Regions from separate parts of the Streptomyces sp. NPDC018019 genome, predicted to be linked through region 2. Evidence: predicted binding sites of a transcription regulator. Region 2 holds the regulator's gene; the other holds the start of a gene.
The links. Region 2 encodes HspR, which represses chaperone genes until heat shock. Its sites were predicted from a motif close to TTGAGNNNNNNNNNCTCAA; they were not measured.

Region 1 (14,973 bases), on a different contig from region 2:
TGACGTCCTCGGCCTTCGCCGCGTCGTCCGAGATCACCGGCCGGAAGCCGCCCGTGGTGAACTCCGCCGTCTTCGACGTCGCCGCCTTCAGGCGCAGCATCGACTTCGGGGTGAAGACGACCAGCGGCTTGTGGTGCGGGTTGTGCACCTGCCAGCGCAGCAGGTGGAAGTAGTTCGACGGGAGCGTCGGCATCGCGACGGTCATGTTGTTCTGCGCGCACAGCTGGAGGAAGCGCTCGATGCGGGCCGAGGAGTGGTCCGGGCCCTGGCCCTCGTAGCCGTGCGGCAGCAGCAGCGTGACGCCGGAGGTCTGGCCCCACTTCTGCTCCGCCGAGGAGATGAACTCGTCGACGACGGTCTGCGCGCCGTTGGCGAAGTCACCGAACTGCGCCTCCCACAGGACCAGCGCCTCCGGGCGGGCGAGCGAGTAGCCGTACTCGAAGCCCATCGCCGCGTACTCGCTCAGCAGCGAGTCGTAGACGTTGAAGCGCGCCTGGTCCTCGGACAGGTAGAGCAGCGGGGTGTAGTCCTCGCCGGTCTCCCGGTCCACCAGCACCGCGTGGCGCTGGCCGAAGGTGCCGCGGCGGGAGTCCTGGCCCGACAGGCGGACCGGGGTGCCCTCCATCAGCAGCGAGCCGAAGGCGAGGGTCTCGCCGGTGCCCCAGTCGATCGTGTCGTCCTCCACCTGGGCCGCGCGGCGCTGCAGCTGCGGCAGCAGGCGCGGGTGGACGGTGACCCGCTCGGGGATGTTGACCTGGGACTCGGCGATCCGCTTGACGACCTCCTGGGAGATCGCGGTGTCCACGGCGACCGGGAACTCGGCCTGCGGCTCCGGCACCTCGGGGGCGGCCGGGGCGGTGGTGGCCTCGCGGACCTCCGTGAAGACCTTCTCCAGCTGGCCCTGGAAGTCCTGGAGCGCCTGCTCGGCCTCCTCCAGCGTGATGTCGCCCCGGCCGATCAGCGACTCGGTGTAGAGCTTGCGCACCGAGCGCTTCTTGTCGATCAGGTCGTACATCAGCGGCTGCGTGAAGCCCGGGTTGTCGGTCTCGTTGTGACCGCGGCGCCGGTAGCAGATCAGGTCGATGACGACGTCCTTGTTGAACGCCTGGCGGAACTCGAACGCCAGCCGCGCGACGCGGACGACGGCCTCGGGGTCGTCACCGTTGACGTGGAAGATCGGCGCCTCGATCATGCGGGCCACGTCGGTGGCGTACATGGAGGAGCGGGCCGACTCCGGGGCGGCGGTGAAGCCGACCTGGTTGTTGATGACGATGTGCACCGTGCCGCCGGTGCGGTAGCCGCGCAGCTGCGACATGTTCAGCGTCTCGGCGACCACACCCTGGCCCGCGAAGGCCGCATCACCGTGCAGCTGGACCGGCAGGACGGTGAAGTCCGTGCCGCCCTTGCCGATGATGTCCTGCTTGGCGCGCGCCACACCCTCGACGACCGGGTCGACGGCCTCCAGGTGGGACGGGTTGGCGGTGAGCGAGACCTTGATCTGCTCGCCGTCCAGGCCGGTGAAGGTGCCCTCGGCGCCCAGGTGGTACTTCACGTCGCCGGAGCCGTGCATCGACTTCGGGTCGAGGTTGCCCTCGAACTCGCGGAAGATCTGCGCGTACGACTTGCCGACGATGTTGGCGAGCACGTTCAGCCGGCCGCGGTGGGCCATGCCGATGACGACCTCGTCCAGGCGCGACTCGGCGGCCGAGTCGATGACCGCGTCCAGCAGCGGGATGACGGACTCGCCGCCCTCCAGGGAGAACCGCTTCTGGCCGACGTACTTCGTCTGGAGGAAGGTCTCGAACGCCTCGGCGGAGTTCAGGCGGCGCAGGATGCGCAGCTGCTCCTCGCGCTCCGGCTTGGAGTGCCCGCGCTCGACCCGGTCCTGGATCCACTTGCGCTGCTTGGGGTCCTGGATGTGCATGAACTCGATGCCGGTGGTGCGGCAGTACGAGTCGCGCAGCACGCCCAGGATGTCGCGCAGCTTCATCATCGACTTGCCGGCGAAGCCGCCGACCGCGAACTCCCGCTCCAGGTCCCACAGCGTCAGCCCGTGCTCGATGATGTCGAGGTCGGGGTGCTTGCGCTGCTCGTACTCCAGCGGGTCGGTGTCGGCCATGACGTGGCCGCGCACCCGGTAGGCGTGGATCAGGTCGAAGACCCGGGCCGCCTTGGTGACGTCGTCGTCGTGGCTGACGTCGATGTCGCGCAGCCAGCGCACCGGCTCGTAGGGGATGCGCAGCGACTTGAAGATGTCGTCGAAGAAGTCGTTCTCGCCGAGCAGCAGTTGGTTCATGATGCGCAGGAACTCGCCGGAGGCGGCGCCCTGGATCACGCGGTGGTCGTACGTGCTGGTCAGCGTCATGACCTTGGAGATGCCCAGCTTGTTCAGGGTGTCCTGGGAGGTGCCCTGGAACTCGGCCGGGTAGTCCATCGCGCCGACGCCGATGATGAGGCCCTGACCGGGCATCAGGCGGGGCACGGAGTGGACGGTGCCGATGCCGCCCGGGTTCGTCAGCGACGCGGTGACTCCGGTGAAGTCCTCCATCGTCAGCTTGTTGTTGCGGGCCCGGCGGACGATGTCCTCGTAGGCCTGCCAGAACTCGAAGAAGCTGAGCGTCTCGGCCTTCTTGATGGCCGCGACGACGAGCTGGCGGTCACCGTTGGGCTTGACCAGGTCGATGGCCAGACCGAGGTTGATGTGCTCGGGCTTGACCAGCGTCGGCTTGCCGTCCTTCTCCTGGAAGGAGTAGTTCATCGACGGCATGGCCTTGAGGGCCTGCACCATCGCGTACCCGATGAGGTGGGTGAAGGAGACCTTCCCGCCACGGGCGCGCTTGAGGTGGTTGTTGATGACGATGCGGTTGTCGAACAGCAGCTTCACCGGGACGGCGCGCACGGACGTGGCCGTGGGCAGCTCCAGCGAAGCGTTCATGTTCTTCGCGACGGCGGCGGCGGGGCCGCGCAGGGTGACAAGTTCCGGTCCTGCGGGCGCCTCGTCGGCCTTCACGTCGTCCTTCTTGGCTGCGGGCTTGGCGGTCTTCGCGGGTTCGGCCTTGGCCGGGGCGGCCTGGGCGGGCGCCGGGGCGCTCGCGGCGGGCTTCGCCGGTGCGGCGGGCTGCGCCGCGGCGGGCGTGGCCGGGGCCGCGGGCGCGCTCGGCGCGGCGGCGGCCGGGGCTGCCTGGCCGGAGGCCGGAGTGGCGGGGGCGCCGTCACTCGCGGGGGCCGGCGCGGTGGTGCTCGCACCCGGCTTGTAGTCGGCGAAGAAGTCCCACCAGGCTCGGTCTACCGAGTTCGGGTCCTGGAGGTACTGCTGGTAGATCTCATCGACGAGCCACTCATTCGGACCGAACGCGGCAGCAGGGTTCTTACCCTGCCCCTCTTGGTCAGTCGAAGTGCTCGAACTGTTGGGGGACTGTGGCGACACGGCGGCAACCGCCCTCTTCCGCTTCCTAAGGTGGTGGACAGCGGGAATAAAGGCTACGCCTCTCGGGACCTTTGGTGCAGTCCGGGGCGGTCAGTCGTCGTGCACGTCACATTCAGCAAGGGGTTTCGGGGCATGACGCGGTGGGAAACACACCAGGTTCGCCTGTCTGCGGGTACGCGGCATCGCCACCGCACCCCGGAGTGGGTGCTTCCATCACCGACCCTACGTCACGCGGAGTCAGCTTCGTGTGACGTCGGTCCCCGGAAGGGTGACGCGGATGCGGCAGCCGCGAGGTGACTCGGCCACCCCGATCCGCCCGCCGTGCAGGTCCACCGCCCAGCGCGCGATGGCCAGGCCCAGCCCCGTACCGCCGTCGCTGCCCGGCCCCGGGGCCGCCGGGTCGCCCCGGTTGAAGCGCTCGAAGACGTGGTGCCGCTCGGCCTCCGGGATGCCGGGCCCCTCGTCCTGCACCTCCAGCTCCAGGCTCTCCGGCGTCTCGCCCGCGCGCGCCCGCACCGTGACCCGGCCGTGCCGCGGGCTGTGCTTGATGGCGTTGTCGATCAGGTTGGCCACCACCTGGTGGAGCCGCTCGGCGTCCGCGTGCGCGGTCAGCTCCGGCGGCGAGACGTCCAGATGGAGGTGTACGTCCGTACGGGTGTGGGTGCCGGAGCCGGCGAGCCCCGCCAGCGTCGAGGCACCCCGGCTCATGTTGGCCTCCTTGAGCACCCCGGACAGATACGGCCACACCTCGAAACGGCGGGCGTGCAGCGGCACCACACCGTTGTCCAGTCGCGACAGGTCCAGCAGGTGCTCGACCAGCCGCCCCAGCCGCTCGGTCTGCTTCAGGGCCGTCCGCATTGTCTCCGGGTCCGGCTCGCACACGCCGTCCACCACGTTCTCCAGGACGGCGCGCAGAGCCGCTATCGGGGTGCGCAACTCGTGCGAGACGTTGGCGACCAGCTCCTTGCGGTGGGTGTCCACCGCCTCCAGGTCGGCGGCCATCCGGTTGAAGGCGTCGGCCAGGTCGCCGAACTCGTCCCGCCGCCCGCCCCGCACCCGGCGGGTGTAGTCACCGTCCGCCATCGCCCGGGTCACGTCCGTCATGTCGTCCAGCGGCGCCGTCAGGCTCTGCGCGACGAACTGGGTGACCAGCAGCGAGGCGATGATCGAGAAGACCGTGATGACCCGCAGCTCGGTGTCGGAGTGGATGGCGACGAACACCAGCAGCGTCGTGATGATCACCGAGACGATGACCAGCGCCCCGAGCGCCGCCTTGACCGAGCGGTACGGGTCCAGCGGCCGCAGTCCCTCCCACACCCGCTGCCAGAAGGGGGCCCAGACCCGCTCCCGCAGGCCGTCCAGCCCGTCCCACGCGCGCTCCCGGGCCCGGTCGCGGCGCTCCTTCCGGTCGGCCGTCCGTCGTCGGGCGGGGGCCGTCATACCGGCGGGGTCTCCAGCGCGTACCCGACGCCGTGGACCGTGCGGATGCGCTCGGCGCCGATCTTGCGGCGCAGCGCCTTGATGTGGCTGTCGACCGTGCGCGTACCGGAGGCGTCCGCCCAGTCCCACACCTCGGCCAGCAGCTGTTCGCGGGAGAGCACCGCGCGCGGCGTGTTCGCCAGGCACACCAGCAGGTCGAACTCGGTCGGGGTGAGGTGGACGTCGCCGCCGCGTACCCGCACCCGGCGCTGCGCGTGGTCGATCTCCAGCTCGCCCAGGCGCAGGATGCCGCTGCGCGGCGTGTGCGCGGCCAGCGCCGCGCGCTCCACGCGCCGCAGCAGTACGTGCACCCGGGCCGCCAGCTCGCGCATGGAGAACGGTTTGGTCATGTAGTCGTCGGCGCCGACACCGAGGCCGACCAGCATGTCCGTCTCGTCGTCCCGCGCCGTGAGCATCATCACCGGCACCGGGCGCCGGGCCTGCACCCGGCGGCACACCTCCAGCCCGTCGAAGCCCGGCAGCATCACGTCCAGGACCAGCAGGTCCGGCTGCCACGCCTCGGCGGTGTCCACCGCGGCGGGCCCGTCGGTGGCGGTCTGCACCTGGAATCCCTCGGCACGCAGCCGGGCCGCGATGGCGTCCACGATCGTCGGGTCGTCCTCCACGACGAGGACCCGGCGCTGGGCGCCGGGCGTGGCCGCGGCGGTGCCGCCCTGGGTGGTCTGCGTCTGATCCATCGCCCGCCCCTGCGTGTCCCCGTGCTGCCTGGTCGCGTACTGCTGGGCAGCAGCGTAAGGGCAGGGTGTGACCGTCGGCTACGCGCCCTTGCGCGCGAGGTGCACCACGTCGGGGACGCCTCGGACAACGGGGATCTCTTCGGTACGTACGCCGGTGAACCCGGCATTTCGCAGCGCGAGTTCGAAGGCGGACGACGGCTGCGCCGACCAGACGGCGAGCACCCCGCCGGGCGTCAGCAGCTCCCGGCAGGCGGCGAGCCCGGTGGGGGAGTAGAGGCCGCCGTTGTCCTCGGTGACGGTCCACTCCGGCCCGTTGTCGATGTCCAGGCACAGCGCGTCGAAGGTGCGCCCGCCGGCGCCGTCGCGGAGGTACCCGACCAGGTCGGCGGCGACGATCTCGGTCCGCGGATCGGCGAGCGCGGCCCCGGACACGGCGGACAGCGGACCGTCGCGGTGCCAGTCGACGACCGCGGTCTCCCGCTCGACCACCGTGATCCGCCCCCACCGGGCGTCCTCCGCCGCCCGCGCCAAGGAGAAGCCCACGCCCAGCCCGCCGATCAGCACATCGGGAGACGGCCGTCCGTCGTCCAGCTCCGCGAGCGCCGCGTCCACCAGCAGCCGCTCGGACCGTCCGTCCGAGGTGTCCATCAGGAAGCACCCGTTGGCGATGATCTCGAAGTGCTCGCCCCGCTGCCGCAGTACCGCCTCCCCGTAGGGGCCCTCGCGGCGGTCGAGCACCCGGGGCGGGCTGCCGTCGGCGGGCGGACCGGGTACGTGCACGGAGTGGGGCACGGCGTGCGCGGGGTGAACCATGACCGCCATCCTGACCAACCGGAGCGGCGCGGGTCCAGCCGGATTGCGGGCCCGGGCGACGACGACCGCTTCGGGTGACGCGCGTCACGGGCACAGCTCACTCATGGGTTGAGCGTGCAGGCTGTTCCCGTACGTAGATCTTCGTGGGAGCACACCGCCCACGAGGGGCGCACGCCCGAGGGGGACGGGCATGCCGGTGGCGCCGTCGGCGCCGTGCACGGAAGGGGCCTGGAGCGGGTGAGGCGGGTTGGCGTAACGGATGCGGCCGGTGTCCCCGGCACGGAAGAAGCCGTAACGGCCGCAGGGGAGAAGGGGGCGAAGGGGGCGCTCGCGGGGGTTCCCAGACAGCGGGCGGTGGCGGGGGACGGTGCCGGGCAGGCCATGGACGGCGTGGCTGCGGACGCGGTGCCTGCGGGTGCCGTACCCGCGGGCGTGGTGTCTACGGACGCAGCGGCGCCCGCTCCCGCGTCCAGGGTGGCCGCGCCCGCCCCGATACGCATCGGCTCGCGACTCCGGCGCGCGCCGCGCCCCTGGCGCCTGCTGCCCACGCCCCTTGGCGCGCCCTTCACCTTCGGCTACACCCTCCTCCTCGTCGCGACCTCCGTCTTCGCCGAGCACGCCGACCCCACGCTGGTCTCCGCCCTGCTCCAGGGCTCCAGCACGGACGTCGAGCACCTCGCGCACGCGCCCCTGCTGGTGCTCGTCGCCAGCGCCCTGTGGATCGCCGGCGGCATGACCTCCGCGTACGCCATCGCCTTCCTCCTCGTCCTGACGGCACTGGAACGCCGCGTCGGTGCCCTGCGTACGGCCGCGGTCTTCTTCGGCGGCCATGCGGTCGCCACACTGGCCACCGAGCTGCCGGTGGGCGCCGCGGTCGCCCTCGGGCACCTGCCCGCCGACGCCCTGCACCGCCTCGACTACGGCATCAGCTTCGGCGTGATGACCTGCACCGGCGCGCTGGCCGGGCTGCTCCCGGCCTGGGCGCGGTGGCCGCTGCTGGCGGGCGTGACCTGGTTCGCCGCCGGCAACCTCCTGTTCTCCACCGACCCCGTGAGCGACTCGGGCCACCTGCTCGCCCTGGTCCTCGGCACCCTCACCTGGCGCCTGCTGCGACGCCGCCGCGGGCCGCGGTACGGGCCGGTTGTCAGTGGCCGTTGCTAGCTTCCTGAACACGCTTCTCCACGGCTCGACGGGGAGGTGGAGCGAGGGTTGCACCCGGCCGCGACGGCCGGGGCCCCGCTCCGTCAGGAAGAGGCACACCATGCGAATGATCTTCGTCAACCTGCCGGTGAAGGACGTCACCGCGTCCCGCGAGTTCTTCACCCGCCTCGGCTTCGCCTTCAACCCGCAGTTCTCCGACGAGCACACCCTGTGCATGGTCGTCGAGGAGAACATCTCCGTCATGCTCCTCCAGGAGGACCGCTTCCGGGACTTCATCAACGGCGACATCAGCGACGCCGCGAAGACGAAGGAAGTCCTCACCTGTCTGTCCTGCGACAGCCGGGAGGAAGTCGACACCCTGCTCGCCAAGGCCCTGGAAGCGGGCGCGAGCCCCTGGAAGCCGGTCATGGAGGAAGGCCCCATGTACGGCGCCAGCTTCCAGGACCCGGACGGCCATGTCTGGGAACTGATGCACATGGCCCAGGGCTGACCGTCGGGCGGCACGGCCCGCCCCGGCGGCTGATCGCTCACAGCGAACAGCCGCCGGGGAACATCCCGAGGCTCACAAGCATTGAGCGGGTATTGCTCAACTTGCCTGCCGAAGGGGAGATCATGGCTTCGACGTCCACTTCGCTCACTCTGCCCGTGCTGCCGCTCGACGACGAAGTCGTCCTGCCGGGCATGGTGGTGCCCCTGGACCTTTCCGAAGCGGACGTACGGGCCGCGGTGGAGGCCGCGCAGGCCGCCGCTTCCCCGGGTGACAAGCCGCGGGTGCTGCTGGTGCCGCGGACCGACGGCGCCTACGCGGCCATCGGCGTGCTCGGCCGTGTCGAGCAGGTCGGGCGGCTGTCCGACGGTGACCCCGGCGCGCTGATCCGCGGCCTCGGCCGGGTGCGGATCGGCGCGGGGACGACCGGCCCCGGCGCCGCCCTGTGGGTGGAGGGCACGACCGTCGACGAGACGGTGCCCGACCCCCTGCCCGGCGCCGTCACCGAGCTGGTCAAGGAGTACAAGGCGCTGGCCACCGACTGGCTCAAGAAGCGCGGCGCCTGGCAGGTCGTGGACCGCGTCCAGCAGATCGACGACGTCTCGCAGCTCGCGGACAACTCCGGCTACTCACCGTTCCTGAGCACCGAACAGAAGGTGCGGCTGCTGGAGACCACCGACCCGGTGGCCCGCCTGAAGCAGGCCACCGAAGCGCTGCGCGAGCACCTCGCCGAGCAGGACGTGGCGGAGGCCATCGCCAAGGACGTCCAGGAAGGCGTGGACAAGCAGCAGCGCGAGTTCCTGCTGCGCCGCCAGATGGAGGCCGTCCGCAAGGAGCTGGCCGAACTGAACGGCGACCCGGAGGACGAGGGCGAGGACTACCGCGCCCGCGTCGAGGCCGCCCGGCTGCCCGAGGACGTCCGCAAGGCGGCCCTCAAGGAGGTCGACAAGCTGGAGCGGTCCAGCGACCAGAGCCCCGAGGGCAGCTGGATCAGGACCTGGCTGGACACGGTGCTGGAACTGCCGTGGAACGAGCGCACGGAGGACGCGTACGACATCCCCGGCGCCAAGGAGGTCCTGGACGCCGACCACGCCGGCCTGGAGGACGTCAAGGAGCGCATCACCGAGTACCTGGCCGTGCGCAAGCGGCGCGCCGACCGCGGTCTGGGCCCGGTCGGCGGGCCGGCCGGCGACTCCGGCACGGGCGGCGGCGGGCGTCGGGCGGGCGGCGCCGTGCTGGCGCTGATCGGCCCGCCCGGCGTCGGCAAGACCTCGCTGGGCGAGTCCGTGGCCCGCGCCATGGGCCGCAAGTTCGTCCGGGTCGCGCTCGGCGGCGTACGGGACGAGGCGGAGATCCGCGGCCACCGGCGTACGTACGTCGGCGCGCTGCCCGGCCGCATCGTGCGCGCCGTCAAGGAAGCCGGCTCGATGAACCCGGTCATCCTCCTGGACGAGGTCGACAAGGTCGGCTCGGACTTCCGGGGCGACCCGTCCGCCGCCCTCCTCGAAGTCCTCGACCCGGCGCAGAACCACACCTTCCGGGATCACTACCTGGAGGTCGAGCTGGACCTGAGCGACGTGGTCTTCCTGGCCACCGCCAACGTCCTGGAGGCCATACCGGAGCCGCTGCTCGACCGCATGGAGCTGGTCCGGCTGGACGGCTACACCCAGGACGAGAAGGTCCTCATCGCCCGGGACCACCTGGTCCCGCGCCAGCTGGAGCGGGCCGGTCTGGAGACCGGCGAGGTCACGCTCACGGACGGGGCGCTGGCCAAGCTCGCCGGGGAGTACACCCGCGAGGCGGGCGTACGGAACCTGGAGCGGGCCGTCGGGCGGCTGCTGCGCAAGATCGCGGCCCAGAGCGAACTGGGCGAGCGCGACCTGCCCTTCACGGTGGACGAGGACGAGCTCCGCCCGCTGATCGGACGCCCGCACCACACCCCGGAGTCGGCGCAGGACCCGGCCGAGCGGCGCACGTCCGTACCGGGCGTGGTCACCGGCCTCGCGGTCACCGGCGCGGGCGGCGACGTCCTGTACGTGGAAGCCTCGCTCGCCGACCCGGAGACCGGCGCGTCCGGCCTCCGGCTCACCGGCCAGCTGGGCGACGTGATGAAGGAGTCCGCGCACATCGCGCTCTCCTTCCTGCGCTCGCACGGCGCGGAACTGGAGCTGCCGGTCAGCGACTTGAAGGAGCGCGGCGTGCACCTGCACATACCGGCGGGCGCCGTGCCGAAGGACGGCCCGAGCGCGGGCGTGACGATGACGACGGCGCTGGCCTCGCTGCTCTCCGGCCGGCCGGTGCGCCCGGACGTGGCGATGACCGGTGAGGTCTCGCTGACCGGGCGGGTGCTGCCGATCGGCGGCGTCAAGCAGAAGCTGCTCGCGGCGCACCGGGCGGGGATCACCACCGTGATCATCCCCAAGCGCAACGAGCCGGACCTGGACGACGTCCCCGCCGAGGTCCTGGAGAACCTCGCCGTCCACCCCGTCTCCGACGTCCGCCAGGTCCTCGACCTGGCCCTGACCCCGGCCCTGGCCCCGGCCGCCCCGGAGGTCCCGGCCGCGGCGTGACGGACGCGGCCGGCAACAGCGGCCCGGAACCCCGGACACGGGGCTCCGGGCCGCGCGCGTGTCCCGACTACCGTGCGTATCGTTGTACTGCGCGACTGCCCGCACAACGCGGCGGTGGGGAGGAGCGCACGGTGACCATCGAGCTGACCGACAACAGGATCGAGATCGAGATGGCCGACAGCGACAAGCTCAGCCTGGACATGATGTTCGACTGGCTGGAGCGGATGCCCATCCCCGAGGGCTATAAGACAGAGATTGTCGAGGGGGCCATCTTCCTGTCGCCGCAACGGGACAACCACTGGGACATCATCCTGGAGATCGTCGAGCAATTGCGCGTGAAGTACCCGAGGAAGCGGGTGAAGTCCGATGTCCGCATCGACTTCCCCGGCGACCTCAACGGCTTCGCCTGCGACGTGGTCGCGCTACGGGACGGCGCGGAGAGGGACGACAAGGGGCGCTGGCGGTATCAGGACATCGAACTCGTCGCCGAGGTCATCTCCCGGAAGACGGCGAGCAACGACTACGGCCCCAAGCTGGAGACCTACGCGGTGGCCGAGGTCCCGGTCTACCTCATCGTCGACCCGTACACCGGTACGTGGCATCTCCACACGCTGCCCAAGGACGGGAAGTACCACGGATACCTGACCCTGGACTTCGGCGACCCGGTGGACCTGACGGGGACGGTTGTCGGTCTGACGCTGGAGACGACGGAGTTCGGCAGGGAGTGACGGCATACGTCGGTTCAGGGGCCCCGGCGCGCGCCTCGCGCCGGGGCCCCCGCCTGTCTCACCCGTCGGCCAACGCCTGCAACCGCTCATACGCCCCGTTGAACCGGTCGCGGTCGCCGACCGTGGGGCCCGACGACGTGTACTGCCAGATGGTGTGGAAGGCCCAGCCCGCGGGGAGTTCGCCGACCGAGGAGCCGTAGCGGGGGATCCACAGCGGGTTGACGGAGCCGAAGCCGGCGTAGTTGCCGGTGCACTGCTTCCACCAGCTGGTGGAGGTGTAGAGGACGGCGTCCCGGCCGGTGCGCGCCTTGTACGTGGCGAAGAAGTCCTGCATCCAGCTGATCAGGCCGGCCGCGCTCTTGCCGTAACAGGTCGCGCCGTACGGGTTGTACTCCATGTCGAGGGCGCCGGGCAGCGTCCGGCCGTCCCTGGACCAGCCGCCGCCGTGGTCCACGAAGTAGTCGGCCTGGGCGGCGCCGCTGGAGGTGTCGGGGGTGGCGAAGTGGTACGCGCCGCGGATCATGCCGACGTTGTAGGAGCCGTTGTACTGCTGCGCGAAGTACGGATTGGTGTAGCCGGTGGACTCGGTGGCTTTGACGTAGGCGAAACGGACGCCACCGTTCCAGAGCGTCTGCCACGGGACGTTGCCGTTGTGGCTGCTGACGTCGACGCCTTCGACGGAGGCGAGGGTGGGCGGCGGCGCCTCGCCCGGCGCGTCGCCCTCGTGCTCGATGACCTGGGACCCGGCCCAGTCCCGTCCCGGGTGGGTGGGCTCGGGGGCCCCTCCGTACGCGACGGCGCCGGCGGTACCGGGCAGGCCGAGGAGCAGGGCGGCGATGGTGAGGAACAGGCCGGCCAGGCTCCCGAGGGAGCGCGGTCGGCGGCGGGCGGGGCCGGATCTGGGCACGGGCATGGGGGCCTCCGGAGAGCGGGCCGGCTGGTGTCCCGGACATGACGCGGGAGAGGGGAACCGCTTGGTGTGGTCATGTCAGGTGAAGCCTTGACGGTACGCGCGTAGATGCGCGCCGTGAAAGGGGGGAGCCGGGCTTCCGATGGTCTGCTCCTGCGAAATACTGGACCAGCTGCGGTTTCGGCCGCCACGACAGGAAAACTTTCACGGTCCGGAAAGCGGGAGAGGGCGCCGACGTGCACAACACCAGACCCGACGGCATGACCGGGACGGATGAACCCAGCGGCGTGGACCAGGTGTTCCTGTCCCTGGAGCGGGAGCTGGCGGTCTTCCTGCGCCGCGCCCGCGCCACGTCCGGTGAGCTGGCGCGGGCGGTCCACCCGGAGCTGGAGTCGGCGGCGTACGGCCTGCTCGTGCGCCTCGCGGACGCGGGCCGGCAGCGGGCCACCGACCTCGCCGGGTACTTCGGCGTGGGCAAGGCGACGATGAGCCGGCAGCTGCGCGCCCTGGAGGACCTCGGCCTGATCGCCCGCGAACCGGACCCGGCCGACGGGCGGGCCGTGCTCGTCCGCCTCACCGACGAGGGCCACGACCGCTTCAGCCGGGTACGCAACAGCCGGCGCGCCCAGTACGCCCGGCAGCTCGCCTCCTGGGACCGCCGCGAGGTGGCGGAACTGGCCCGCCTGCTGCACCGCCTGAACGGCGAACAGGACGCGGAGGAAGGGTGCGGGGCGGCCGGAAAGGCCGAGCGGGGCGGGAAGGGCGGACACGGCTGAGAGCCGGCGCGCGGACCCCGGCGGGGCGGTGCGCACCGGCTCCCGGCCGGTCCTCCATGACGGCCGCCTCCTCCGCGGACGGCCGGCATCCCGTACGGGTCAGCTCTGTGCGTTTAGCCGCAGCGGCAGCCGCCGCAGGCGCCAGGCACCCGGCTGACGCATGCGTTCCTGCTCCTCCAGCTGTTCGTGGGGCACGGCGAGCTCCAGCCGCGGATAGCGCGCGAGCAGCTTGCCGAAGGCGACCTCGGCCTCCTGCCGGGCCAGCGAGGCGCCCAGGCAGTAGTGCATGCCGTGCCCGAACCCGACGTGGTCCTCGGCCCGGCCCGCAGGCTGCCGCGTCAGGTCGAGCTTCTCCGGCTCGGTGTAGTGCCGCGGGTCGTGGTTGGCCGCGACGAGACTGAACATCAGGGCGTCGCCCCGGCGGACCTGCGTGCCGGCCACCTCGGTGTCCTCGGTGGCGTACCGCAGCTGGGTGGCCTGGATCGGCCCGCACCAGCGCATCAGCTCGTGGACCGCGCGGGGCAGCAGGGCCGGGTCCTCGTCGAGCAGGCGACGCTGGTCGGGGTGGGTGAGCAGGGCGAGCGTGCCGTTGCTGATGAGGTGGGCGGTGGTCTCGTGGCCGGCCAGCACCAGCGTCAGCACCATGGTGACCATCTCGGTGTCGCTGAGCCGGCCGCCGTCGTCGTCGTGCGCCCGGATGAGCGCGCTGAGCAGGTCGTCGCGCAGGGTGGCCCGCCGCTCGCGGATCACCTCGTGGATGTGCTCGACCATGCCCGGTACGGTGGCGCCGATCCGCTTCGGGTCCAGGGAGGCCAGGGCGGCCCCGAACTGCCGCCACAGGTGCCGGTCCGCCTCGTCGATCCCGACCAGCTCGCAGATCACCGTGATCGGCAGCGGGTACGCGAAGTGCTCGACGAGGTCGACGACGCCGTCCGCCGCGTGACCGGGCAGCCGGTCCAGCAGCTCATCGGTGATCCGTTCCACCCGCGGCCGCAGGTCCTGGATACGGCGGGCGGTGAAGGCACGCGACACCAGGCGGCGCAGCCGGGTGTGGTCCGGCGGGTCGCTGGTGAGGATCGTCTCCACCAGGTACGGGGCGACGTGCTCGGGTATGCCGAACAGCTCGATCAGCTGGGCGCGCGGGTCCTTGCCCGTGCTGTCGAGCACGCGGGTCGGGTCGTTGACGAACCGCGGGTCGCGCATCACCTCGCGTACCACGTCGAAGCGGGTCACGAACCAGACGGGCGAGTCGTCGAAGAACCGGCCCCGGACGAGCGGGCCCTGCTCGCGCAGCTTGCCGTACCCGGTGTACGGGTCGCTGAGCAGTTCCGGCTCCATCACGTTCGGCTCGCCCGGGTGCAGGCCTACGTAGTCGGGCAGCCCGCCGGGTGTGGTGGCGGTGGTGGTCGGGGCGCCGGGCGGGGTGGCCGCGGCGGACCCGGTGGGCGATGTGGTCATCGTGCGTTCTCCTCCTGATCAGGGGTGTGACCGGGGATCACTGGCGCAGTTGCCGCCGCACTTCCTGCCGGCTCAGCTCCTCCAGGCGCTGGTAGTGCGCGATGATGCCGGGAGCGGCCGCGGCGATGAGCCGTGGGTCGGGATCGGCGTGGGTCTCCAAAGTGGTGCGGATGGTGTGGCACAGCACGTCGGCCCGCTCCTCCGGCCGGCCCGGCGCGCGTTCAGGGAAGAGCACTTCCGCCTGGAAGAAGCCGGCGGCGATCGCCATGCAGGCGTACATCTGCTGGTCGACGCTCAGGTCCTCGCGCACCAGGCGGTGCTCGCGCAGCACCGACAGCTGCGCGCGCAGGGACTGGGTGCCGGCCGCCATCAGCTCCGCCAGCTCCTTCTTGGCGATCTCGTTCAGGCGGCCGAGTACGTCGGAGTCGTCCAGGTACACGGCGCGCAGCACCGGGTCGTCCATGAA
Region 2 (14,973 bases):
TTGGCCTTGCCGTCGTTCTTCTTGCCGTTGACCGAGTCGGTCAGCATGACCAGGCAGAACGGGCAGGCGGTGGAGACGATGTCCGGGTTCAGGGACAGGGCCTCGTCGACGCGCTCGTCGTTGATGCGCTTGCCGATCCGCTCCTCCATCCACATGCGCGCGCCGCCCGCGCCGCAGCAGAAGCCGCGCTCCTTGTGGCGGTGCATCTCCTCGTTGCGCAGTCCGGGCACCTTGGCGATGATCTCGCGCGGCGGCGTGTAGACCTTGTTGTGGCGGCCCAGGTAGCAGGGGTCGTGGTACGTGATCAGGCCCTCGACCGGGGTGACGGGGATCAGCTTGCCCTCGTCGATCAGGTGCTGGAGCAGCTGGGTGTGGTGGATGACCTCGTACTCGCCGCCGAGCTGCGGGTACTCGTTCGCGATCGTGTTGAAGCAGTGCGGGCAGGTCGCGACGATCTTCTTCGCCGACTTCGGCTTCCGCGTCGCCGGGTCCTCGTCGTCCTCACCGAAGGCCGCGTTGAGCGTGGCGACGTTCTCCGCGCCGAGCTGCTGGAACAGGAACTCGTTGCCCAGCCGGCGCGGCGAGTCACCGGTGCACTTCTCGTCGCCGCCCATGATCGCGAACTTCACGCCCGCGATGTGCAGCAGCTCGGCGAAGGCCTTGGTGGTCTTCTTGGCGCGGTCCTCCAGGGCGCCCGCGCAGCCGACCCAGTACAGGTAGTCGACCTCGGTGAGGTCCTCGACGTCCTTGCCGACGACCGGGACCTCGAAGTCGACCTCCTTGGTCCACGCCAGGCGCTGCTTCTTGGCCAGGCCCCAGGGGTTGCCCTTCTTCTCCAGGTTCTTGAGCATCGTGCCGGCCTCGCTGGGGAAGCTGGACTCGATCATGACCTGGTAGCGGCGCATGTCGACGATGTGGTCGATGTGCTCGATGTCGACCGGGCACTGTTCCACGCACGCGCCGCAGGTGGTGCAGGACCACAGCACGTCCGGGTCGATGACGCCGCCCGCGAGGCCGCCGTCGGGCGTGGCCTCCAGGGAGCCGACCAGCGGACGCTCGGCCTCCGCGAGCGCCGCCGCGGGCACGTCCTTGAGCTGGGCGGCACTCGCCTTCTCGGCGCCCTCCGCGTCCTTGCCGCCGCCGGCGAGCAGGTACGGGGCCTTGGCGTGCGCGTGGTCGCGCAGCGCCATGATCAGCAGCTTCGGCGACAGCGGCTTGCCGGTGTTCCAGGCGGGGCACTGCGACTGGCAGCGGCCGCACTCGGTGCAGGTGGAGAAGTCGAGCAGGCCCTTCCAGGAGAAGTGCTCGACCTGGGAGACGCCGAACTGGTCGTCCTCGCCCGGGTCCTCGAAGTCGATCGGCTTGCCCGCGCTGGTCATCGGCTGGAGCGCGCCGAGTGCGACATCGCCGCTGGACTCCCGCTTGAACCAGATGTTCGGGAAGGCCAGGAAGCGGTGCCAGGCCACACCCATGTCGGTCTTCAGCGCGACCGTGATCATCCAGATGAAGGAGGTCGCGATCTTCAGGCCGGCGAAGAAGTAGGTGAGGTTCTGGAGCGTCGCGACGTCCATGCCCGCCAGCCACGAGACCACCGGGTACGAGATGAAGAACGATGCCTCGTAGCCGTCCACGTGGTGCTGGGCGCCCTCCAGCGCGTGCAGCATGAAGATGCAGACGCCGACGATCAGGATGACGGCTTCGACGAAGTACGCCTGGCCGGTGTTGGAGCCGGTGAACCGGGACTTGCGGCCCGCGGCGCCCGGCCTGCTCAGCTGCCGGATGCCGATCAGGACCAGGATGCCGAGCACCGTCATCGTGCCGAGGAACTCGACGAAGACGTTGTACGGCGCCCACTCGCCGATGACGGGCAGCAGCCAGTCGGCCTTGAAGAGCTGGCCGACGGCGTTGACGATCGTCAGCAGCAGCGAGAAGAAGCCCACCGCCACGAACCAGTGCGCGACACCCACCACGCCCCAGCGGTTCATCCGGGTGTGGCCGAGGAACTCCTTGACCACCGTGACCGTGCGTTGCTTGGGGTCGTCGGTCCGGGTGCCGGCCGGCACGGGCTGGCCGAGCCGCAGCCGGCGGACGATCTGCAGGATGGCACGGCCGAACAGTGCTACGCCGACCGCGATTAGGACCAGCGACACGATGATCGCGGCGAGTTGCATGGGTGGCTCCTCGGGCCTGCGAGTGCGGGGGTTACGGGGAATACTTGAGGGGCTGCGCGTACGTACGAGGGGTACACGGAGTCCGCGGGGACGGGATCTACAGCGATTACTAAGCAGTAACTTTTCGGGTCTGCGCTGAGGTTACCCAGTATCCCGAGCCCCATGAAGCCGCCCGGCCGGTGATCTGTGTCGCGCAGGCAACCCTTCGCGCCCGCCGCCGCGTCCCCCGTACCGTGGATGACGGGGCGCTCGACATAAAAGTTGAGTGAGCCCGGCTCAGGTCAATTGACAGGACGCTGGACGTGCTGCACCCTTGAGCCTGTTCCACTCAAGTCATGGAGGAATCGAAATGGCACGTGCGGTCGGCATCGACCTGGGCACGACGAACTCCGTCGTCAGTGTTCTCGAAGGCGGTGAGCCCACCGTCATCACCAACGCCGAGGGCGCCAGGACCACGCCGTCCGTCGTCGCCTTCGCCAAGAACGGCGAGGTGCTGGTCGGCGAGGTCGCCAAGCGCCAGGCGGTCACCAACGTCGACAGGACGATCCGGTCGGTCAAGCGCCACATGGGCACCGACTGGAAGGTGAACCTGGACGGCAAGGACTTCAACCCGCAGCAGATGAGCGCCTTCATCCTGCAGAAGCTCAAGCGGGACGCCGAGGCCTACCTGGGCGAGAAGGTCACCGACGCGGTCATCACCGTTCCGGCGTACTTCAACGACTCCGAGCGCCAGGCCACCAAGGAGGCCGGCGAGATCGCGGGCCTGAACGTCCTGCGCATCGTCAACGAGCCCACCGCCGCGGCCCTGGCCTACGGCCTGGAGAAGGACGACCAGACCATCCTGGTCTTCGACCTCGGTGGCGGTACGTTCGACGTCTCGCTGCTGGAGATCGGCGACGGTGTCGTCGAGGTGAAGGCCACCAACGGTGACAACCACCTCGGTGGTGACGACTGGGACCAGCGCGTCGTCGACTACCTGGTCAAGCAGTTCCAGAACGGCCACGGCGTCGACCTGTCCAAGGACAAGATGGCGCTCCAGCGCCTGCGCGAGGCCGCGGAGAAGGCGAAGATCGAGCTGTCGTCCTCCACCGAGACGACGATCAACCTGCCTTACATCACCGCCTCCGCCGAGGGCCCGCTGCACCTGGACGAGAAGCTCACCCGGGCGCAGTTCCAGCAGCTGACCCAGGATCTCCTGGAGCGCTGCAAGACCCCGTTCCACAACGTGATCAAGGACGCCGGCATCGAGCTGTCCGAGATCGACCACGTGGTCCTGGTCGGCGGCTCGACCCGGATGCCGGCCGTCGCCGAGCTGGTCAAGGAGCTGACCGGCGGCAAGGACGCCAACAAGGGCGTCAACCCGGACGAGGTCGTCGCCATCGGCGCGTCGCTGCAGGCCGGTGTCCTCAAGGGTGAGGTCAAGGACGTCCTCCTGCTGGACGTCACCCCGCTGTCCCTCGGTATCGAGACCAAGGGCGGCATCATGACCAAGCTCATCGAGCGGAACACGACGATCCCGACCAAGCGCTCGGAGATCTTCACCACCGCCGAGGACAACCAGCCCTCCGTGCAGATCCAGGTCTACCAGGGCGAGCGCGAGATCGCGGCGTACAACAAGAAGCTCGGCATGTTCGAGCTGACCGGTCTGCCCCCGGCCCCGCGCGGCGTGCCGCAGATCGAGGTCACCTTCGACATCGACGCGAACGGCATCATGCACGTCGCGGCGAAGGACCTCGGCACCGGCAAGGAGCAGAAGATGACCGTCACCGGCGGCTCCTCGCTGCCGAAGGACGAGGTCGACCGGATGCGCCAGGAGGCCGAGCAGTACGCGGACGAGGACCACCGCCGCCGCGAGGCCGCCGAGTCCCGCAACCAGGGCGAGCAGCTCGTCTACCAGACGGAGAAGTTCCTCAAGGACAACGAGGAGAAGGTCCCCGCCGAGGTGAAGACCGAGGTCGAGACCGCCGTCGCCGAGCTGAAGGAGAAGCTCAAGGGCGAGGACACGGCCGAGATCCGCACCGCGACCGAGAAGGTCGCCGCGGTCAGCCAGAAGCTGGGCCAGGCCATGTACGCCGACGCCCAGGCCGCCGGTGCGGCCGCGGGCGGTGCCGAGGGCGCCGCCGGTGCCGGCCAGCAGGCCAAGGCCGACGACGACGTGGTCGACGCCGAGATCGTGGACGACGAGAAGCCGAAGAAGGACGGTGCCGCGTGACGGAGGAGACTCCGGGCTTCGAGGAGAAGCCCGACGTCCCCGCCGAAGCCGCACAGACCCCTGATGACGCGGCGCAGGCCGAGTCCGCCGACAAGGCGGGCTCGGCCCCGGCCGGGGAAGCGAACCAGGACGTAGCTCTCACGGCGCAGCTGGACCAGGTGCGTACCGCGCTCAACGAGCGCACCGCGGACCTCCAGCGGCTCCAGGCGGAGTACCAGAACTACCGCCGTCGGGTGGAGCGGGACCGGGTGTCGGTGAAGGAGATCGCCGCGGCGAATCTGCTCACCGAGCTGCTGCCCGTGCTCGACGACGTCGGCCGGGCCCGGGAGCACGGCGAGCTGGTCGGCGGCTTCAAGTCGGTGGCCGAGTCGCTGGAGACCGTGGTGGCCAAGCTGGGCCTCCAGCAGTTCGGCAAGGAGGGCGAGCCCTTCGACCCGACGATCCACGAGGCGCTGATGCACTCGTACGCTCCGGATGTCACGGAGACCACGTGCGTCGCCATCCTCCAGCCGGGGTATCGCATCGGTGAACGAACGATCCGCCCCGCGCGGGTCGCGGTGGCCGAGCCGCAGCCGGGCGCGCAGTCCGGCAAGGCCGCCTCGGAGGACGACGCCAAGGCTTCGGACGAGGAGAGCGGTGGCCCGGACGAGGGCTGACGCGGCGGCGGAAGAAGCAGTACGGGAGGAGGGACGTCGGGGATGAACACCAAGGACTTCGTGGAGAAGGACTACTACAAGGTCCTCGGCGTCCCGAAGGACGCCACCGAGGCGGAGATCAAGAAGGCGTACCGCAAGCTGGCCCGGGAGTTCCACCCGGACGCCAACAAGGGGGACGCCAAGGCCGAGGAGCGCTTCAAGGAGATCTCCGAGGCCAACGACATCCTCGGTGACCCCAAGCGCCGCAAGGAGTACGACGAGGCGCGGGCGCTGTTCGGCAACGGCGGCTTCCGCGCGGGCCCCGGCGGCGCCGGTGGTGGATCGTTCAACTTCGACCTGGGCGACCTCTTCGGAGGCGGCGCGCAGGGCGGCTCGGCGGGCGGCGGCTTCGGCGGCGGGCTCGGCGACGTCTTCGGCGGCCTGTTCAACCGCGGTGGTGGTACGCGTACGCAGCCGCGCCGCGGCCAGGACGTCGAGTCCGAGGTGACGCTCAGCTTCACCGAGGCGGCGGACGGGGCGACGGTCCCGCTGCGGATGTCCAGCCAGGCGCCGTGCAAGGCGTGTTCGGGCACCGGCGACAAGAACGGCACGCCGCGCGTCTGCCCGACCTGCGTCGGCACCGGGCAGGTCAGCCGCGGCGGCGGTGGCGGCTTCTCGCTCACCGACCCGTGCGTGGACTGCAAGGGCCGCGGCCTGATAGCCGAGACGCCCTGCGACGTCTGCAAGGGCAGCGGTCGGGCGACCAGTTCGCGCACGATGCAGGTGCGTATCCCGGCGGGCGTCTCCGACGGGCAGCGCATCCGGCTGCGCGGCAAGGGCGCCCCGGGCGAGCGCGGCGGCCCGAACGGCGACCTGTACGTCGTCGTGCACGTCGACGCCCATCCGGTCTTCGGCCGCAAGGGTGACAACCTGACCGTCACCGTGCCGGTCACCTTCCCGGAGGCGGCGCTGGGCGGCGAGGTGCGGGTGCCGACACTCGGCGGCCCGCCGGTGACGCTCAAACTGCCGGCCGGGACTCCCAACGGACGTACGATGCGCGTGCGCGGCAAGGGTGCGACGCGCAAGGACGGCACCCGCGGCGACCTGCTGGTCACCGTCGAGGTGAGCGTCCCCAAGGACCTCGGCGACACGGCACGGGAGTCGTTGGAGGCCTACCGTGAGGCAACCGCGGGGGAGGACCCGCGGGCGGAGCTGTTCCAGGCCGCGAAGGGAGCATGAGTCGGATGGATGGCCGGGGCGGGCGTCGGAACCCGTATGAACTGACCGAAGAGTCGCCGGTGTATGTCATCTCCGTCGCGGCTCAGCTCTCCGGTCTGCATCCGCAGACCCTGCGGCAGTACGACCGGCTCGGCCTCGTCTCGCCGGACCGTACGGCGGGGCGCGGCCGGCGCTATTCGGCCCGGGACATCGAACTCCTCCGGGAAGTGCAGCGGTTGTCGCAGGACGAGGGCATCAACCTCGCCGGCATCAAGCGCATCATCGAACTGGAGAACCAGGTCGCGGCCCTGCGGCAGCGGGTCGCCGAGCTCCAGCACGCGGTCGAGGGCGCGGCTGCCGCCATGCAGCAGCGGGAGGCGGCCGTGCACGCCTCGTACCGCCGGGACCTGGTGCCGTATCAGGATGTGCAGCAGACCGGCGCGCTGGTCGTGTGGCGTCCGAAGAGGCGGTCCGAGTAGGCCGGCATCGACCGCAGGCCGGGGCCGGGGTGCACAGCGCAGCCCGGCCCCGCCGCTGTGTCAGCAGCCGTTGTAGCCGGCCGTCGGCATGGACAGGCGGCGGTGCACCTGGGACTTCATCGCGCTGGTGTAGACCGGCTCGTCGTAGTCGGCGATCTCCAGGCGGACGCCGGCGGCGGCGCAGCGGGCGGTGAACTCGTCGGCCGAGGCGATGGCGTTCTCCAGGGCGCGGCGGTTGGGGGCGACGAACACGTCCACCAGCCCGGCCTCCACGTCCTGCCACAGCGCGGCGTGGTCGGCGCGGAGCTGGTGCACGCTCAGCCGGCAGGTCAGGTCGTAGTCGCGGGCCTCGGCCCAGCGGGTGCACATGGCGTGCTGGCTGCGGTCGTCCACCAGGAACGGATCGTCGTCCAGCCCCGACAGCGGCATGAGGCAGGCGATCGCCGTCACTCGGACCGAGTTCATCGTGCCCCCCGGGACGTGGCGAGTGTGGGAGTGACGATACCGCCGTGCGCGTGCCGGGGTGGAGGGGCGGTGCCGGGCGGTGAGGCGTATCCGCACGCATGGCAGATCGCCCAGCCGTCCTGGTTCACGGCGAGCTGGCCGCCGCAGCGGGGGCACAGCTCGGCGCGGACGGGCCGGTGGCGGGGTGCGGGAGCGCGGATGCCGGTACGGGCGGGGGCCGGTCCGGTGCGGGATGCAGACGCCATACGCTCTCCAGCTGCCGTGCTTCGCTCCGCGGGGTGTCGTTTCGCGAGCGGTGGGCTTCCGCGTTCGGCATAGCAGGGGCGGGTACCGCGGTGGAACCACGCCGTCCGAATCCGGCCAGGTACGGACCTGGCCGGCCGGTGAGCTACGCGCGGCCCAGCGCCCGGGTCACGGTGATCTCCACCATCACCCGGTCGGGCTTGGGCGTCGGGGTGCGGCCGTACCGCTCGGCGTAGCGCCGTACCGCGTCCGCCACCACGTCCGCGTCCGTACGGATGCGGGCGACGCCCTCCAGGGTGGCCCAGCGCTTGCGGCTGACCTGGCACACCGCGACCGGGGCGCCGTCCGGGCCCCCGGCGAGGATGTGGCCGACCTTGGCGCTGTCCTTACGGGTGATCACACGGGCGATGCGCTGGTTCGCGTCGAACGTGACACCGACCGGGACGACGTGGGGCGTGCCGTCGGGGCGCAGGGTGGTCAGCGTGCACATGAGGTGCTCGCTCCAGAAGGCGAGGTACTCGGGGCTGAGGTCATCCAGGTCGTGGGCCATGAGCGGAAGAGTAATTGGGGTTCCTGTGGGGATGCCGTGCGCAGGGGCTGCAAAGGAACCGTGAAGGCAGCGTGGAGCCAACGGGGAGATGCCGCAAAAGCGCCGTATGTGTTGCGAGGACGGAGGCGGGAGCGCCCGGTTCCATGGCCGCCAGGGCCGGCCGAAGCCGGGGCGACGGAGGCAGGTCGGGCGGGGGTGTACGGGGGTCGGCGGTGCCCGTACGGCGGGTCCCGGGGGCCTGCACGGGCAAACCGGAAGGGCCGCGAACGGCATGGCCCGCCGTCCCCGGTGCACCCGTAGAAGGGCCGGAAGACGCCGTACGGTGTCCGGATCGGCCTTGAGTGGAATAGACTCAACTTATCGGACGTTGATCTGAGCAGGTTTGGCCGCGCGGACCGCGGCACCGACCACGCACACGAGCACAAGGAGGAGCGCGCGAGTGGACGCCGAGCTGACCAACAAGAGCCGCGAGGCGCTGAGCGCCGCCAACGAGCGGGCGGTGACGGCCGGACACGCGGACATGACCCCCGCGCACCTGCTGCTCGCCCTCCTCGCCGGCACGGACAACGAGAACGTCACCGACCTGCTGGCCGCCGTCGAGGCGGACGCCGTCGCGCTGCGCTCCGGCGCCGAGCGCCAGCTGGCCGCCCTGCCCAGCGTGCAGGGCTCGACCGTCGCCCCGCCGCAGCCGGACCGGGACACGCTGGCCGTCATCGCCGACGCCGCACAGCGCGCCAAGGAGCTGGGCGACGACTACATCTCCACCGAGCACCTGCTCATCGGCATCGCCGCCAAGGGCGGCCGCACCGGCGAGCTGCTGGCGGAGCAGGGCGCCACGGCCAAGAAGCTGCTGAGCGCCTTCGAGGACAGCCGGGGCGGCCGGCGGGTGACCAACCCGGACCCGGAAGGCACGTACAAGGCGCTGGAGAAGTTCGGCACGGACTTCACGGCAGCGGCGCGCGACGGCAAGCTGGACCCGGTCATCGGCCGGGACCAGGAGATCCGCCGGGTGGTGCAGGTGCTCTCCCGGCGCACCAAGAACAACCCGGTGCTCATCGGCGAGCCCGGCGTCGGCAAGACCGCCGTCGTCGAGGGCCTGGCGCAGCGGATAGTGAAGGGCGACGTGCCCGAGTCGCTGCGCGACAAGCGGCTGGTGGCGCTGGACCTGGGCGCGATGGTGGCGGGCGCGAAGTACCGCGGTGAGTTCGAGGAACGGCTCAAGACCGTCCTCGCGGAGATCAAGTCCAGCGACGGCCAGATCATCACCTTCATCGACGAGCTGCACACGGTCGTCGGCACCGGCGCCGGCGGCGACTCCGCGATGGACGCGGGCAACATGCTCAAGCCGATGCTGGCCCGCGGTGAGCTGCGCATGGTCGGCGCCACGACCCTGGACGAGTACCGCGAGCGCATCGAGAAGGACCCGGCGCTGGAGCGGCGCTTCCAGCAGGTGCTGGTCGCCGAGCCGACCGTCGAGGACACCGTCGCGATCCTGCGCGGCCTCAAGGGCCGGTACGAGGCGCACCACAAGGTGCAGATCGCGGACTCGGCGCTGGTCGCCGCCGCCACCCTCTCCGACCGCTACATCACCTCCCGCTTCCTGCCGGACAAGGCCATCGACCTCGTGGACGAGGCGGCCTCCCGCCTCCGTATGGAGATCGACTCCTCGCCCGTGGAGATCGACGAGCTCCAGCGCTCCGTCGACCGGCTGCGCATGGAGGAGCTGGCGCTGAAGAACGAGACCGACGCCGGCTCCGTGCAGCGCCTGGAGAAGCTGCGCAAGGACCTCGCCGACAAGGAGGAGGAGCTGCGCGGCCTGACCGCCCGCTGGGAGAAGGAGAAGCAGGGCCTCAACCGCCTCGGCGAGCTGAAGGAGAAGCTGGACGAGCTGCGCGGCCAGGCCGAGCGCGCCCAGCGCGACGGTGACTTCGACACCGCCTCCAAGCTGCTGTACGGGGAGATCCCGGGCCTGGAGCGGGAGCTGGAGGAGGCCGCGGCGGCCGAGGCCGAGCAGGAGGCGTCCCAGGACGCCAAGTCCTCGATGGTCAAGGAGGAGGTCGGCCCGGACGACATCGCGGACGTGGTCGGCTCCTGGACCGGCATCCCGGCCGGCCGCCTGCTGGAGGGCGAGACGCAGAAGCTGCTGCGCATGGAGGACGAGCTGGGCAAGCGTCTGATCGGCCAGGCCGAGGCGGTCCGGGCGGTCTCGGACGCGGTGCGCCGTACCCGCGCCGGGATCGCCGATCCGGACCGTCCCACCGGCTCGTTCCTCTTCCTCGGCCCGACCGGCGTCGGCAAGACCGAGCTGGCCAAGGCGCTCGCAGACTTCCTGTTCGACGACGAACGGGCGATGGTCCGGATCGACATGAGCGAGTACGGCGAGAAGCACAGCGTGGCCCGGCTGGTCGGCGCCCCGCCCGGCTACGTCGGCTACGAGGAGGGCGGCCAGCTCACCGAGGCGGTCCGCCGCCGCCCGTACAGCGTCGTCCTGCTGGACGAGGTGGAGAAGGCCCACCACGAGGTCTTCGACGTTCTGCTCCAGGTGCTGGACGACGGCCGGCTCACCGACGGCCAGGGCCGCACGGTGGACTTCCGCAACACGATCCTGATCCTGACCTCGAACCTGGGCTCCACCTTCCTGATGGACCCCCTGCTGAAGGAGGACCAGAAGAAGGAGAAGGTCCTGGAGACGGTGCGGGCGTCCTTCCGGCCGGAGTTCCTGAACCGGCTGGACGACCTGGTCGTCTTCCACCCGCTCGGCACCGACCAGCTCCAGCGGATCGCGGGCATCCAGATCGGCCACCTCCAGCGCCGGCTCGCCGACCGCAGGCTGACGCTGGACGTCACCGACCGCGCCCTGACCTGGCTGGCCTGGCTCGGCCAGGAGCCGGTCGTGGACCAGCCTCAGGAGGCTTTCCCGGGGCCCGACCTGTCCTACGGCGCGCGCCCGCTGCGCCGCCTGGTCCAGACGGCCATCGGCGACCAGCTCGCCAAGGCGATCCTGGCGGGCGAGGTGCGGGACGGCGACACCGTACGAGTGGACGTCGCCGAGGACGGCCGCTCGCTGGTCGTCGGCCCCGTACGGTAAGGCGCACCGGACCGGTCACGGGTGTTCCGCCGCCTTCCTTTCCGCCGGGCCGGTTCGGCCCAGAGCGGAGAGGGGGCGGCGGGCTTGCCAGGACGGGGCCGGGATGGGGGAGGATGGCGAGGACCATACGAAGGGAATTCCACGGTGAGCATCGACCCGTCCTCGATCCCGAATTTCGGGGGCCAGCCCGAACCGCAGCCGTCGGGGCCTGATGGTCCCGTCCTGCCCGACCAGGACCTGGTCAAGCAGCTCCTCGACCAGATGGAGCTGAAGTACGTAGTCGACGACGAGGGTGACCTCGCCGCCCCGTGGGAGCAGTTCCGCACGTACTTCATGTTCCGCGGCGAGGAGGAGCAGCAGATCTTCTCCGTCCGTACGTTCTACGACCGCCCGCACGGCATCGACGACAAGCCGAAGCTGCTGGAGGCGATCGACGACTGGAACCGCCGGACGCTGTGGCCCAAGGCGTACACCCACACCCACGACGACGGCACGGTCCGCCTGATCGGCGAGGCGTCGATGCTGATCGGCACCGGCGTCGCGCTTGAGCACTTCGTGTCGAGCACGGTCAGCTGGGTCCGCGCGTCGATCGAGTTCGACAAGTGGATCGTCGAGCAGCTCGGCCTGGAGGCCGACATCGAGGGTGACGGCGACGCGAAGCCGGGTGACGAGGAGGCGTAGCCTCCGCGCCGCCGCAGGCCGTGCGCCGCAGGCACCGGCGGGCCCCGGAGCGATCCGCTCCGGGGCCCGCCGCCGTTCCCGGGCGGGCTCACAGCGGCTCGGGCGCCATGGTCAGCAGGTACAGGCCGTAGCCGAGGGAGAGCACGGCCAGCGAGCCCGTCGCCAGCACGACGGTGCGCGGCCGGGCGCGGGCCAGCGCGACCGCCGCCGGGAGGAGCAGCGGGAAGGCGGGCAGCAGGAAGCGCGGCTTGGACGGGAAGTAACCGGTGCCGCCGAGCGCGATCGCCACCAGTACGGCGGCGTAGACGAGCAGCGGCAACGGCGGCCGGTCCAGCACCAGGAGCACGAGGAGCAGCAACGCCGCGGCGATCACCGCCGCCGCCATGGGCTGCACCAGCGCCCCGTCGTGCAGGAACAGCCGCTTCACGGACCGCAGGGTGTCCCGGCCGAAGTCGAAGCGGGAGCCCCAGATCTCCTGCACCTGGAAGTAGCCGCGCGGCCCGGCGCCGGTGCGGGCGCCCACCCACAGGACGTAGGCGAGCCAGCCCGTGGGGGCGATCAGGGCCGCTGCCCAGTAGTGCCGGAGGGGGCGTCCCTGCCGCGGTCCGGGGCCGTCCCGGTCGCGCCCGCGCCGCCAGGTCCGTACGGCCGCCGCCGCCATCACCGCCGCGGCGACCGCGAGGCCGTTCGGCCGGGCCAGACCGGCCAGGACCGCCAGCGCCCCGGCCCACAGCGGGCGGTCGGTGAGCAGCGCGTACAGCGCCCAGGCGGCCAGCGCGGTGAGCAGCGGTTCCGTGTAGCTCAGCGACTCGATGACGGCGTGCGGGACCAGGGCCCACAGCGCCACGAGGAACGTGCCGGCGCGCCGCCCGTACAGGTGCGCGCCGACCGCGAAGATCCCCCAGGCGGCCACGGCGGCGGCCGTCCACGCGAGCAGCAGCCCGGCGTTGAGCGCGCCGCCCGGCACGACGGCGGACAGACCGCGGATCAGCGCCGGGTACAGGGGGAAGAAGGCCAGGTCGGCGAGGGGTTCCGGGGGCCACATGTGGTGGGGTGTCGGGGAGCCGTAGCCGTACCGGGCCACGCTCAGGTACCAGTTCGAGTCCCAGGTGGCGCCGAGCAGATTGCGCGGGTGGCGGCCGGTGCGCCAGGCCCACAGGGCCGTGCACAGGGCGCCCGCGAGGCGGATGGCCGCGAAGAGCGCGAGGGCCGGCGCCGCGCGGCGCAGCGCGGCCCGGACGTGGACGCGTACGGAGCCGGGCCGTGGCGCGGCGGCTGCGGTGTCGACGGTCTCGGCGGACACGAAACACCTCCGGTACGCGCGGCGGCCCCACACCGGGCCCAGGCGCCCGGCGCACCCCGACACCACGACTCTCGGTGCCGCCCGCCCGCCACGCGACCCCTGTAGGCCGGCCGGGTGGTGCACAGGGGCGCGCGGGGCCGGGTCCGCTCAGAGGCCGCGGAGGCGGTCGACCGCTTCCCGGAGGACCTTCTCCTGCTTGCAGAAGGCGAACCGGACGTACGGGGCGCCCTGGTCCTGGTGGTCGTAGAAGACGGCGTTGGGGATGGCCACGACGCCGGCGCGCTCCGGGAGGGCGCGGCAGAAGGCGAAGCCGTCCTCCTCGCCGAGGGGGCGGATGTCGGTGGTGACGAAGTACGTGCCGGACGGGCGGAAGACGCGGAAACCGGCGGCGGCGAGGCCGTCGGCCAGCAGGTCGCGCTTGGCGCGCAGATCGTCCCGCAGCCCGGTGTAGTAGCTGTCCGGCAGCGCCAGCGCCTCGGCGACCGCGTACTGGAACGGCCCCGCGGAGACGTAGGTGAGGAACTGCTTGGCGGAGCGGACGGCGCCGATCAGCTCCGGGGACGCGGTGACCCAGCCGACCTTCCAGCCGGTGAAGGAGAAGGTCTTGCCGGCCGAGCCGATGGTGACGGTGCGCTCGCGCATGCCGGGCAGGGACGCCAGCGGGATGTGCTCGCCCTCGAAGACGAGGTGTTCGTAGACCTCGTCGGTGATGACCAGCAGGTCGCGCTCGCAGGCGAGGCGGGCGATCTCGGTGAGTTCGGCGCGGTCGAGGACGGTGCCGGTGGGGTTGTGGGGGGTGTTGAGGAGGATGAGGCGGGTGCGGTCGGTGATGGCGTCGCGCAGCTCGTCGAGGTCGAGGGCGTATGTGCCGTCCTCGGCGGACGGGCGCAGCGTCACCGGGACGCGGGTGCCGCCCGCCATCGCGATGCACGCGGCGTAGGAGTCGTAGTACGGCTCCAGCGCGATCACCTCGTCACCGGGCTCCAGGAGGGCGAGCAGCGAGGCGGCGATGGCCTCGGTGGCGCCCGCGGTGACCAGGACCTCGGTGTCGGGGTCGGGGGCGATGCCGAGGTGGCCGTAGAAGCGGTGCTGGTGCGCGGCGACGGCGGCGCGCAGTTCGGGGACGCCGGGGCCGGGCGGGTACTGGTTGCCGCGGCCGTCGCGCAGTGCGCGGACCGCCGCCTCCCTGACCTCCTCGGGCCCGTCGGTGTCGGGGAAGCCCTGTCCCAGGTTGATCGATCCGGTGCGTACGGCGAGCGCGGACATCTCGGCGAAGATCGTCGTACCGAACTCGGCGAGGCGGCGGTTGAGCAGCGGTCGTGACATGTCCGCCATCCTCCGTCGAACCTCTGGACTTCCTCAACTGTGCTTTGCCGCCGGTGCGGTCAGGGCATGAGAGCCGCACCGACGGCACGTCGCGGTGCGGGCCGTCCGGCGGGCGGACCGGACGCACCGGTACCCGCCGGATCGCACCGGAGTGGATCAGCGCGGAACGGAGAGGGATTCAGGGACATGTACGACGGGCTCCGGGCCGGCCGGGTACGGGCGGTGCCGGAGCGGGTGCCTCGCTTCGGGGGACGGAAAGGAGTGTGGGGCAATGATGGGTTTCATGGTCTTCCTGGTGATCTGCGGGGTGGTCGCGGCGCTGGTGGCCGTCGCGGCGCAGAGCCGTGACGACGGACGCCGCAGCCTCCGCAAGGGCCGGCGGGACGGCACCGGCTGGTGGGTGGCCGGTGACCCGGGGCCGGGCGGCGGACATCACCACCATGGCCACTCCTGCGGCGGGCTCTCCTCCTGCGGCAGCGGGCACTCCTCCTGCGGGGGCGGCGGGGGCGGGCACTCGTCCTCGTCCTGCGGTGGCGGCGGAGGGGGCTGCGGCGGCGGTTCCTGACGCGTTGCTGCCCCGTACACATGCAGGCGGACCATTC

Region 1: lon (endopeptidase La) is a predicted target of HspR. The motif match lies at 8,150-8,168, and genes of this name have one in related genera.

What each region holds. Positions count from the first base shown of each region.
Region 1 is NZ_JBIRGD010000009.1:243,360-258,332, forward strand. Features, by position in the region: gene ACH4FX_RS17875 (multifunctional oxoglutarate decarboxylase/oxoglutarate dehydrogenase thiamine pyrophosphate-binding subunit/dihydrolipoyllysine-residue succinyltransferase subunit) at 1-3,427, opposite strand, end outside; gene ACH4FX_RS17880 (sensor histidine kinase) at 3,665-4,867, opposite strand; gene ACH4FX_RS17885 (response regulator transcription factor) at 4,864-5,604, opposite strand; gene ACH4FX_RS17890 (spermidine synthase) at 5,683-6,417, opposite strand; gene ACH4FX_RS17895 (rhomboid-like protein) at 6,853-7,578, shown strand; gene ACH4FX_RS17900 (VOC family protein) at 7,679-8,068, shown strand; gene lon (endopeptidase La) at 8,191-10,635, shown strand; gene ACH4FX_RS17910 (Uma2 family endonuclease) at 10,806-11,363, shown strand; gene ACH4FX_RS17915 (lysozyme) at 11,422-12,276, opposite strand; gene ACH4FX_RS17920 (MarR family winged helix-turn-helix transcriptional regulator) at 12,534-13,049, shown strand; gene ACH4FX_RS17925 (cytochrome P450) at 13,149-14,507, opposite strand; gene ACH4FX_RS17930 (helix-turn-helix domain-containing protein) at 14,545-14,973, opposite strand, start outside.
Region 2 is NZ_JBIRGD010000021.1:49,598-64,570, forward strand. Features, by position in the region: gene ACH4FX_RS29660 ((Fe-S)-binding protein) at 1-2,171, opposite strand, end outside; gene dnaK (molecular chaperone DnaK) at 2,521-4,383, shown strand; gene grpE (nucleotide exchange factor GrpE) at 4,380-5,039, shown strand; gene dnaJ (molecular chaperone DnaJ) at 5,082-6,257, shown strand; gene ACH4FX_RS29680 (heat shock protein transcriptional repressor HspR) at 6,263-6,715, shown strand; gene ACH4FX_RS29685 (hypothetical protein) at 6,776-7,180, opposite strand; gene ACH4FX_RS29690 (hypothetical protein) at 7,177-7,425, opposite strand; gene ACH4FX_RS29695 (pyridoxamine 5'-phosphate oxidase family protein) at 7,569-7,973, opposite strand; gene clpB (ATP-dependent chaperone ClpB) at 8,413-11,061, shown strand; gene ACH4FX_RS29705 (YbjN domain-containing protein) at 11,206-11,742, shown strand; gene ACH4FX_RS29710 (hypothetical protein) at 11,831-13,045, opposite strand; gene ACH4FX_RS29715 (pyridoxal phosphate-dependent aminotransferase) at 13,193-14,371, opposite strand; gene ACH4FX_RS29720 (hypothetical protein) at 14,643-14,936, shown strand.